Regions from separate parts of the Micromonospora sp. NPDC004704 genome, predicted to be linked through region 1. Evidence: riboswitches for the same ligand, from Rfam matches in the RefSeq annotation. Region 1 holds a riboswitch; the other holds the start of a gene.

Region 1 (4,994 bases):
GGGCGGCCGGCGTCGGACCGGGTACCGTACGCCTGTCGGTCGGCACCGAATCCGTCGAGGACCTGATCTGGGACCTGGAACAGGGTTTCGCCAAGGTCGCCGCAACGGCGGGGGCAGTCGCCGCAACGGCGGGAAATGAGGTATCGGCGGCATGACCACGACAGATCTCGCTCGGTACCAGGACCCGTCGACGATCCAGCGCGTGCTGCACACCACCCGGACCATCGCGATCGTCGGTCTGTCGAACAACGAGCTTCGGGCCAGCTACTTTGTCGGCTACTACCTCAAACGACACGGCTACCGGGTCATCCCCGTGAACCCCCGCGAGACGACGATTCTGGGTGAGACCAGCTACCCGAGCCTGCTCGACGTACCCGGGCCGGTGGACGTCGTGAACGTCTTCCGTGCGCCGAGCGCGCTGCCGGCGATCGCCCGGGAGGCTGTCGCCATCAATGCCGGCGCCCTCTGGTGCCAGTTCGGGGTGATCAACGCCGAGGGCGGGCAGATCGCGGAGGACGGCGGGTTGACGGTGGTCATGGACCGCTGCCTCAAGATCGAGCACGCCCGCTATCGGGGCCGGATGCACTGGCTCGGCTTCAACACCCACCGCATCACCTCGGTCCGCACCGGGCTCCAATAGCCAACGGTCAACGTCGGGACAGGGGTAACCGAACGGGCGGCGGAAGCGGCATCGGGACGGGCTTCGCCTGGAAGGACTGGATCATCAGGGCCGCGAAGCGGCGCGACGCCGCCACCCTCATCTCGGGCGTCTCGGCCTGGATGCCCTCGTTCGCCATCAGCGCCAGGCTGAAGTCCTCCAGCACGAAGTCCTGCCGCAGGGAGCCGGCGTCCTTCGCCCGTCGCACCAGTTCGAGCAGCAGACGCAGCGTGCGGTCGCGGTCGGCGGCGAAGTCGACCGCCTGGGGGAGCTGCGAGGTGAAGGCGCGGGCGAAGCCCCGGTCGAGGGCATGCATCTCCATGAGTTTCCGGATCACCAGGCCGAACCCGCGCCAGGGGTCGTCGGCGGCCAGACCCTCCCGTACGACCGCCGAGCAGAGGGCCAGCTGCTCGGCGAAGGCCTCGGTGAGCAGCGCTTCCTTGGTCTGGAAGTGCCGGTAGACGGTCGCGACACCGACCTCGGCGCGCCGGGCGATCTCCCGGATCGGCACGTCGAGGCCCTCGGTGGCGAAGGCCGCGCGGGCGACCGCGAGGATGCGCTCCCGGTTTTCCCGGGCGTCCGCACGGAGCTGCGTTATCACTTGGGCCGTCACCGCTCTCACTTTAGCCAAACGGACGGGGTGCTCCGTTACGGTCGCCGCATGAGAGCGATCCAATTCACCGAGTACGGCCCGTCCAGCGTCCTGCACGTCGCCGAGGTGGAGGCCCCGCACGCGGGACCGGGCGAGATCCGCGTTGCCGTACGGACCTCCGGGATCTCGCCGGGGGAGGTGTCCATCCGTTCCGGGGCGTGGCGCGAGATGGTGCCCGTGACCTTCCCGTTCCGGACCGGGTTCGACGCCGCGGGCGTGGTGGACGAGATCGGCCCCGCCGTCACCGGCGTCCGGATCGGTGACGAGGTGTTCGGTATGACCAGATCGGCCGTACGCGGTGCCAACGCCGACTTCGCGGTCCTGGCTGCGTGGGCACCGAAACCCGCCGGGTGGAGTTGGGAGGAAGCCGGCGGCGCCGCGGGCAGCGTCGAGACCGCCACCCGTGTCCTCGACCGGCTCGCGGTCGACGCCGGGCACACCCTGCTGGTGCAGGGCGCGGCGGGCGGGGTGGGCACCATCGCCGTCCAGTTGGCGGTCGCTCGCGGTGCCACCGTCATCGGTACGGCGAGCGAGCACAACCACGACTTTCTCCGTGTCCTCGGCGCCGAGCCGACGACGTACGGGACGGGGCTGGTGGAACGGGTCCGGGCACTGGCACCGGCCGGAGTGGACGCGGTGTTCGACTGTGCCGCAGGGGCGTTGCCGGACCTCGTCGCCATTGCCGGCGACCCGGCGCGCGTGGTGACGATCGCGGATCGGACCGCTGCGGCACACGGCGTACACATGTCACACGGTGCGCCGGCAGACGACACGGGCGTGGCCGTGGGAGCACCAGCCGACCCGCTGGCGTTGCACGGCCTCGCGATCGCGGTCACGCTCGCCGACGAGGGCCGGTTGCGGGTGCCGGTCGCGGCGGCGTTCCCGCTTACCGAGGCCGCGGCCGCACACGAACTGAGCGAAGGCCGGCATGCGCGTGGAAAGATCGTGCTGGTGAACTGATCGGGACGGTGGCGAGCGCCACAGGCGCCGTTTCTGGCTGGAACAATTCCGCCCGCATTCAGTAAGCTGACGCAGCCCATCCAGAGCGACTGAGAGACCTGGCTCGTTGACGTCGCAGCAACCCCCCATCGGGTGCGGGTGCTACCGCCAGGACCGATGGAGGTTTGTTCCGTGGGTACGCGTGCCGAGCGAGTGAGTCGGCTGCACGTCACGTGGCATTGGTGGCGTCGGCATGTCGACCTGTGCCGTACCAGCACCATGCTCTGTCGCCAGCACGGCTGAACCCGACTGCCGGTCGTCACACCGCGCCGGCATCTTTTCCCACCATTCCTGAAACGGCTGTAACACGCCGTCCGGGTCAGGCTGTCGCGCCACCATTCCTGCCGGTACTCCGGCGGCGATGCCGCGCGCATTTTTCTGGAGTTCCACACATGCGTCTGTCATCTGTCCTCGCACGTCTGCTGCCCGCCGCCGCGGCCCTCGCGCTGGTCGGTGCTGCTGCCGGCTGCGGTTCGTCGTCGTCCACCGACTCGGCCGACAACCCGTACAAGCTGCTCCAACCCGGTGTCCTCCGGGTCGGTACGCTCAGCGACGCCCCGCCCAACGTCTACCTCAAGGACGGGAAGTTCACCGGCTTCGACAACGACCTGCTGAGCGCCGTTGCCGGCAAGGTGGGGCTGAAGGTCGAGTTTGTCGGCACCGAGTTCTCCTCCTTGCTCGCGCAGGTCAACAACCACAAGTTCGACGTGGGCAGTTCCTCCATCACCATCACCGAGGCCCGTAAGAAGACGGTGGACTTCGGCAACGGGTATGACTTCGGCTACTTCGGTCTCGACGTACCGGCCGGGTCGCCGATCAAGAGTTTTGCGGATCTCAAGGGCACCCGGGTGGTTGTTGTCCAGGGCACGGTCCAGGATGACTATGCCACCAAGGAAGGGCTCGATCCGGTACGCGTCCCGGACTACAACGGCGCAATCAACCAGTTGAAGGCAAAGACCGCGGACGCCTGGATCTCGCCGGCCGAAATCGGGGAGAAGTCCGCCCAGGACAGCGCCGGAAAGATCGTCCTGGTGGAGAAGCAGCTCAGTTCCGCGCCGACCGCGTTCGCGGTCGCGAAGGGCAGCGACGCGCTGCGCGAGGCCCTGAACAAGGGTCTCGACCAGGTGATCGAGGACGGCACCTGGACCCGGCTGCAGGAGCAGTACTACCCGGGACGTCCTGTCCCGGACACCTTCAAGCCCGGCAGCGGCAACGTCGCGTACCCGGCGGTCAGGACGAGTCCCGCCGCCACCCCCTCGGCCTGATCCGAGGGTGACCGGTCAACGGGTTCGAGACAGGTAAGGCGATGGATACCCTCAAGACGTTGTGGGAGACGTTCTTCGACCTGGAGTCGATGCGCGAAGCCCTGCCCGAGATGCTCACTGTCGGCCTGCGCAACACCCTGCTGCTTGCGCTGATCTCGGCCACCCTGGGCACCCTGGTCGGCATGCTCCTCGCTGTCGCCGGACTGGCTCGGACCCGTTGGCTGCGCTGGCCGGCACGCATCTACACGGATGTGTTCCGGGGTCTGCCGGCGGCGGTCACCATCCTGCTCATCGGGGTCGGACTCGCCCCGCTCGGAATGGCCTGGTGGGGTCCGAACCCGTACCCGCTCGGCATTCTCGCGTTGTCGCTGATCGCCGCGGCCTACATCGGTGAGATCTTCCGGTCCGGCATCCAGAGCGTCGAGGCCAGTCAACTGGAGGCATGCCGGGCGCTCGGCCTGTCCTACCGGACGTCGATGCGGCTGGTGATCATTCCGCAGGGGGTCCGGCGGATCCTGCCGGCGTGGGTCAACCAACTGATCGCGCTGATCAAGGACTCCAGCCTGGTGTATTTTCTCGGCCTGCTCGCGAGCCAGCGGGACCTGTTCCGGGTCGGCCAGGACTACGCCGCGAACACCGGCAACGAGTCCGCGCTCCTCCTGGCCGGCCTCTTCTATCTGGTCATCACGGTGCCGCTGACGCACGTGGTGAACGGAATCGACCGGCGGCTGCGGCACGCAGGCGTGAGTGGCCCCGACCAGGAGGAGCCCACCACGCTCGGCACCGGTACGGCGAGTTCTGCGACTGCGGGAGGGGCAGCACGTGTCTGAGCATGATCAATCAGTGGTCACCGCAATGGACCCACATCCCGCCGTGAGCGGGTCGGTGAGTCTGTCGACCCGTGACATCCACCTGGCGTTCGGCCGTCACCAGGTGCTGCGCGGAGTGGATCTGGACGTCGAGCGGGGGCAGACCGCGTGTGTCATCGGCCCCTCCGGGTCGGGAAAGTCCACCCTGCTGCGAACCGTCAACCGCCTGCTGGAGCCCGACCGCGGCGACGTGCTCCTGGACGGGGAGAGCGTGCTGCGGCGCGACCCCGACCGGCTGCGTCAGCAGATCGGCATGGTCTTCCAGCAGTTCAACCTGTTCCCCCATCTGACCGTGCTGCGGAACGTGACGCTCGCACTGCGACAACTCAGGCGACTGCCGGCGGACGAGGCGGCAGAGGTCGCGTTGCACCACCTTGATGTGGTCGGTCTGCGCCACAAGGCCGATGCGCGCCCCGCGCAGCTTTCCGGCGGCCAGCAGCAACGGGTGGCGATCGCCCGTGCGTTGGCGATGTCCCCGCAGGTCATGCTCTTCGACGAGGCGACCTCGGCGCTCGACCCCGAGCTCGTGAAGGGCGTCCTGGCCCTGATGG
Region 2 (4,994 bases), on a different contig from region 1:
CCGGCGACGGGGTGCTCGACCCGGTCGTGACCGATGTCGGGGCGAATGCGGTGCGTGTTGGGGATTGAGTGGGTTGATGTTGGGTAGTCCCGGCCATGGAGTCCGCCCGGAACAAGGTCCGCTCAGCCGCAGACCTTGACAGTGAGCGGGTCAACCACGTGGTGAGCGAGCTTGGCGAACGCTCGAAAACCACGGTGCAGGACCGGGTGCACGCCGTACGGGCCAACTTCGTACTCGCCCTCCAGGCGGGTGTGGCCGCCCTGCTCTCCTGGTACATCTCGCACGACGTCCTCGGCAACACCGACCCGGTCTTCGCGCCGATCTCGGCGGTCGGCACGCTCGCCGCCTCGCTCGGCCAGCGGCTGCGCCGGACCGTCGAGCTGATTCTCGGGGTCGCGGTCGGGATCGGGATCGGCGACCTGCTGATCATCGTGGTCGGCAGCGGACCCTGGCAGCTCGGACTGATCGTCACCCTGTCCATCATCGTCACCATCTTCCTCGGCGGAAGTGTCGCCGTCGTGACGCAGGCGGCGGCCACCGCCGTACTGCTGGTGGCGCTGGCACCGAAGATGAGCAACGTCGAGTTCCCACGGGTCATCGACGCGCTGGTCGGTGGCGGGGTCGGGCTGTTCGTGGTGGCGCTGCTGCTGCCACTCAACCCGCTCCGGATCGTCGACCGGGCGGCCAGACCGGCGCTGGAGACCCTGGCCGAGCAACTGACCGTGACCGCGGAGGCGCTGGCAGAACACGACCCTGTCCGGGCCTCGACGGCGCTGGACCGGCTCCGCCGGGTCGAGGAGTACATGGACGGCCTGCAGGAGGCGCTGGAGGGGGGCAGGGAGACCGCCACCCTCGCGCCCGCCCGGTGGAACCGCCGCCGGGCCCTCACCCGGTACGCGGAGAGCGCCGAGTACATCAACCACGCCGTACACAACAGCGGGGTGCTGGTCCGGCGGGCGGTGACCGCGCTGGAGGACGACGAGCCGATCCCGGCCGCGATGGCGTCGGCGGTGCGGCAGTTGGCCGACGCGGTCCGGCTGCTGCACCAGGAACTCGGCGCGGGGCTGGACCCGGAGGCCGCCCGGGAGCGGGTGCTCCGTTCGGTCACCGCGGCCGGTCGGGCGTACTCCGACGGGGTCGGTTTCTCCGGCAGCGTGGTCGTCGCCCAGATCCGGACCACCGCCAGCGACGTGCTCCGGGCCACCGGGATCGAGCGGACCGAGGCGAACCGCCTGGTCCGCCGGGCGGTGAGCACCCAGACCAGCCCGACCCGCAGCTCCCGCCCGTCGGCACACTGACCCGACCAGCCAATCCGCCGGCCCGGCGAGTTGATCGCGCGGCCGGTCGGCAATCCGGCCCGGTCGCGCAGCCGTCGGCCGCCGAGCTGACCGTGCGGTTTCGCGGTCAGCCCGGGGCGCGGCGGGTCAGCTCAGTTCGGTGAGGGCGGCGAGTAGCCGGTCGACGTGGGCGGCGGTGCTGCCCAGGCCGATGCTCGCCCGCAGGGCGGTCGGCGGCAGGTCGGACCGGCCACTGCGCGCGGCGGCCTCGCCGAGCAGCCGTCGGGCCAGCGGGTGGGCGCAGAACAGGCCGTCGCGCAGGCCGATTCCGTGCCCTCGGGCCAACTCGGCGGCGACCTCGGCCGAGTCCCGACCGGCGACCACGAAGGAGACGATGCCGACCCGTGGCGCGTCGGCGTCGAAGGTACGCAGCTCGACGATGCCCGGCAGGGCGTGCAGCCCGGCCCGCAACCGGGCCAGCAGGTCCTGCTCGCGGGCGTGCAGGTCGGCCCGGTCCGCCTCGCCGAGGGCCGTACAGACCGCGGCGAGGGCGACCGCACCGAGCAGGTTCGGGGTGCCGGCCTCGTGGCGTCCGGGGCCGTCCGCCCAGCGCACGTCGTGGGTGGCGGTGCCGACACCCAGGGTCGCGCCGCCGCCGAACAGGTACGGCGGTGCCGCGTCCAGCCAGTCCGCCCGTCCGGCGAGCACTCCGGTGCCGAACGGTGCGTAGAGCTTGTGCCCGGAGATCGCCACGTAGTCGATCTCCGATCCGGCGATGTCCACCGGCGCGTGCGGGGCGAGCTGGGCGGCGTCGACCGCGATCCGGGCGCCGTACCGGTGGGCGACGGCGGCCAGCTCGGTCACCGGCCACCGCTCGCCGGTGACGTTGCTGGCGCCGGTGACGGTGACCAGGATCGGGTCGGCCGGGTCGGACTCGCGGCGCAGTTCACGCAGTGCCTGGCTCAGGGCCGTCACGGCCGCGGCGGGCGAGGCGGGGACGGGCAGTCGTACCGTGTTCGGCCAGGGCAGCAGGTTGGCGTGGTGCTCGCCGCCGAAGGTGACCACGGTGGTGCCGGTCGGGACCGCGCGGGCGAGCAGGTTGAGCGCGTCGGTGGTGTTCCGGGTGAAGATCACGTAGTCGTCGGCCCGGGTGCCGAGGAAGTCGCCGACCGTCTGCCGGGCCCGCTCGTACGCGAGCGTGCTGCGCTGGGACAGCGCCCCGGCGCCCCGGTGCACGCTGCCGTACCAGGGCAGGAGCTCGGCCACGGCGTCGGCTGCGGCACGGGCGCAGGGTGCGGTGGCCGCGTAGTCGAGGTTGACCAGGTCGGGCACGCCGAGGACGTCGAGCGGTCCGGTGGCGGCGAGCGGCGCGACGGTGATCCCGGTCGCGGCCGTCGGGCGCGGCGCGGTGCGCGGGTCGACCGGGGAGGAGACGGGTACGAGAGTGGAACGCATGGGTACGACCTCCGGCAATCCGGGACCCCGGTTGCTGAGGGTGGGGTCCGCGCTTGCCCAGCACACGGATCGGGCTGGGCCCGGTCATCACCCAGGGCACCCCACCGCGAACTCGACGAGGGTTGCCGGCCAGCAAGCTGGGGCTTCGCCCACCGTCCGGTCGAACCATTCGGCGTCTCGCCGGTGGTCGGTCGGGTCGGTGTGCGTTGGTCGCTGGCACTCGTGACCTGCCTGGCAGCATAACCGGACGGATTGCGGTCCGACCAGCGGGTCGAGGGGTGACTACGCTGGCGTCATGGCCGACACCCCGCCCGGCGGAGATCCCTACTCGCCGCCGCCGATCCCGCCTGCCGCGCCGACCCCGCCGGTCAGCGCCATCCCGCCGAGGGTGGCGAAGTTCTCCGGCCGGGGGCTGACCTGGCGGCGTGGTCTGGTGCTCGCCGGGGTGATCCTGCTGATCGCCGGCTGTGCGGTCTACATGGCGATAACCCTCGGCGACGACCTCGGCCTGCAGGCGCTGATCATCGGGCTGGTGGCCGCGATCCTGCCGGTGCCGGTGCTGATCGCCTGCTTCCTCTGGCTCGACCGGTACGAGCCCGAGCCGATGGTCTACCTGATCTTCTGCTTCGCCTGGGGTGCGTTCGTCGCCACCGCCGCCTCGCTGAACGTGAACCGGGAGACCGCCGAGCTGTTCGCCGGATGGGGGCTGCCGGACTCGCTGGTGGCGGTGCTCGGGGCGCCGTTCATCGAGGAGTTGACCAAGGCCCTCGGACCGTTCCTCCTGCTGCTGTTCCGCCGCCGGGAGTGGTCCGGCATCACCGACGGGATCGTCTACTGCGGACTCTCCGCGGTCGGCTTCGCCATGGTGGAGAACATCCTCTACCTCGGCGGGTACGGCTACGCCGCCGGTGCCGACCAGTACGGCCCCGCGACCGGGGTGCAGAACGTGTTCGCGATCTTCATCGTCCGGATCCTGCTCACCGGGTTCGCCCACCCGCTGTTCACCGCGATGACCGGGATCGGGCTCGGTATCGCGGCCCGCTCGGCGGACCGGCGGATCCGGATCTTCGCCCCGCTGGCCGGTCTCCTGGCGGCGATGATGTTGCACGGCACCTGGAACCTGATGCCCTCACTGGCGGCGGCACTCGGGCAGAACCTGATCGTGCTCTACGGGTACATCGGCGTGATGGTGCCGATCTTCCTCGGCATGGTCGGGCTGGCCGTCTGGCTGCGCGGCTGGGAGGGCCGGCTCACCGAGCGCCGGCTGCCCGACTACGTACGCGCCGGCTGGCTCAGCCCGCCCGAGGTGGCGGCCCTGGGCAGTCTCGGGCGGCGGCACTCGGCCCGGCGCTGGGCCCGGCGGGTCGCGGGGGAACCGGGCCTGAAGGCGATGCGCGGTTTCCAGTTCTCGGCCACCCGGTTGGCGCTGCTGCGCGACGGGATGCTGCGCGGGCTGGACACCAAACCGGCCGACCGCGCCCGGACCGCGTACGAGGAGCGGCAGTTGCTCGACGCGATCACGGCGTACCGGTGGGCGTTCGTGGGGCGGGACCCGCAGGCACCGGTCGGGGTCTGGGACGGGGCCCGTTACCACCTGAACTTCCCGGACGGGGTGCCGCGCACGGTGGAGGCGCCGGCCGAGCCGGTGGTGCCGATCCCGGTGGTGTTCACCCCGCCGCCGGCTCCCAGCCCCTACGGTCCCTACGGCCCGCCGCCGCCCGGTTACAGGTAGAGCCCGGTCGAGTCGGTGTCCACCCGCTCGGCGGCGACCGCGTGCACGTCGCGCTCGCGGAGCAGGACGTACTCCCGGCCGTGCAGTTCCACCTCGGAGCGGTCGTCGGGGTCGAACAGGACCCGGTCACCGGAGACGATCGAGCGGACGTTGGGTCCGACACCCACCGCGGTCGCCCAGGCGAGGCGGCGTCCGATCGAGGCGGTCGCCGGGATGACGATGCCGGCGGTCGAGCGCCGTTCACCCTCGCCAGCCTCCAGGCGTACCAGGACGCGGTCGTGCAGCAGGCGGATCGGTAGGCCGTTGTCGAGGTCTGGGTCGGCGGTCACGACCGGAACGGTACCGCTGCGACCGTGGCGACGGTGGTGGAGGTCGAGGTCACGGTCGGCGGGAGGGTTGCGCAGCCGCCGGTAGGGGCAAACTGGGGGAGAATTCAGGGCTCCGTCGGGACGTTCCGTCGTGTTCCTGCCGGTTACCGTAGGTAAGCCGGTTCGCCAGCCAGGAGGTGTGCGCTTGAGCCGCTTCGAGCA

The links. Region 1 has a riboswitch for S-adenosylmethionine ahead of ACWEFB_RS33325 (ABC transporter substrate-binding protein). Riboswitches for the same ligand answer to the same signal wherever they lie in the genome.
Region 2: another riboswitch for S-adenosylmethionine. It lies ahead of ACWEFB_RS32590 (aminotransferase class V-fold PLP-dependent enzyme); the one in region 1 lies ahead of ACWEFB_RS33325 (ABC transporter substrate-binding protein).

What each region holds. Positions count from the first base shown of each region.
Region 1 covers NZ_JBSGCD010000041.1:18,385-23,378, forward strand. The annotation lists gene ACWEFB_RS33305 (O-acetylhomoserine aminocarboxypropyltransferase/cysteine synthase family protein) at 1-155, shown strand, start outside; gene ACWEFB_RS33310 (CoA-binding protein) at 152-640, shown strand; gene ACWEFB_RS33315 (TetR/AcrR family transcriptional regulator) at 648-1,271, opposite strand; gene ACWEFB_RS33320 (NADP-dependent oxidoreductase) at 1,320-2,270, shown strand; SAM riboswitch class I at 2,344-2,433, shown strand; gene ACWEFB_RS33325 (ABC transporter substrate-binding protein) at 2,702-3,574, shown strand; gene ACWEFB_RS33330 (amino acid ABC transporter permease) at 3,616-4,404, shown strand; gene ACWEFB_RS33335 (amino acid ABC transporter ATP-binding protein) at 4,430-4,994, shown strand, end outside.
Region 2 covers NZ_JBSGCD010000038.1:46,410-51,403, forward strand. The annotation lists gene ACWEFB_RS32585 (FUSC family protein) at 159-1,298, shown strand; gene ACWEFB_RS32590 (aminotransferase class V-fold PLP-dependent enzyme) at 1,425-2,732, opposite strand; SAM riboswitch class IV at 2,777-2,898, opposite strand; gene ACWEFB_RS32595 (PrsW family intramembrane metalloprotease) at 3,028-4,464, shown strand; gene ACWEFB_RS32600 (GroES family chaperonin) at 4,455-4,793, opposite strand; gene ACWEFB_RS32605 (AI-2E family transporter) at 4,972-4,994, shown strand, end outside.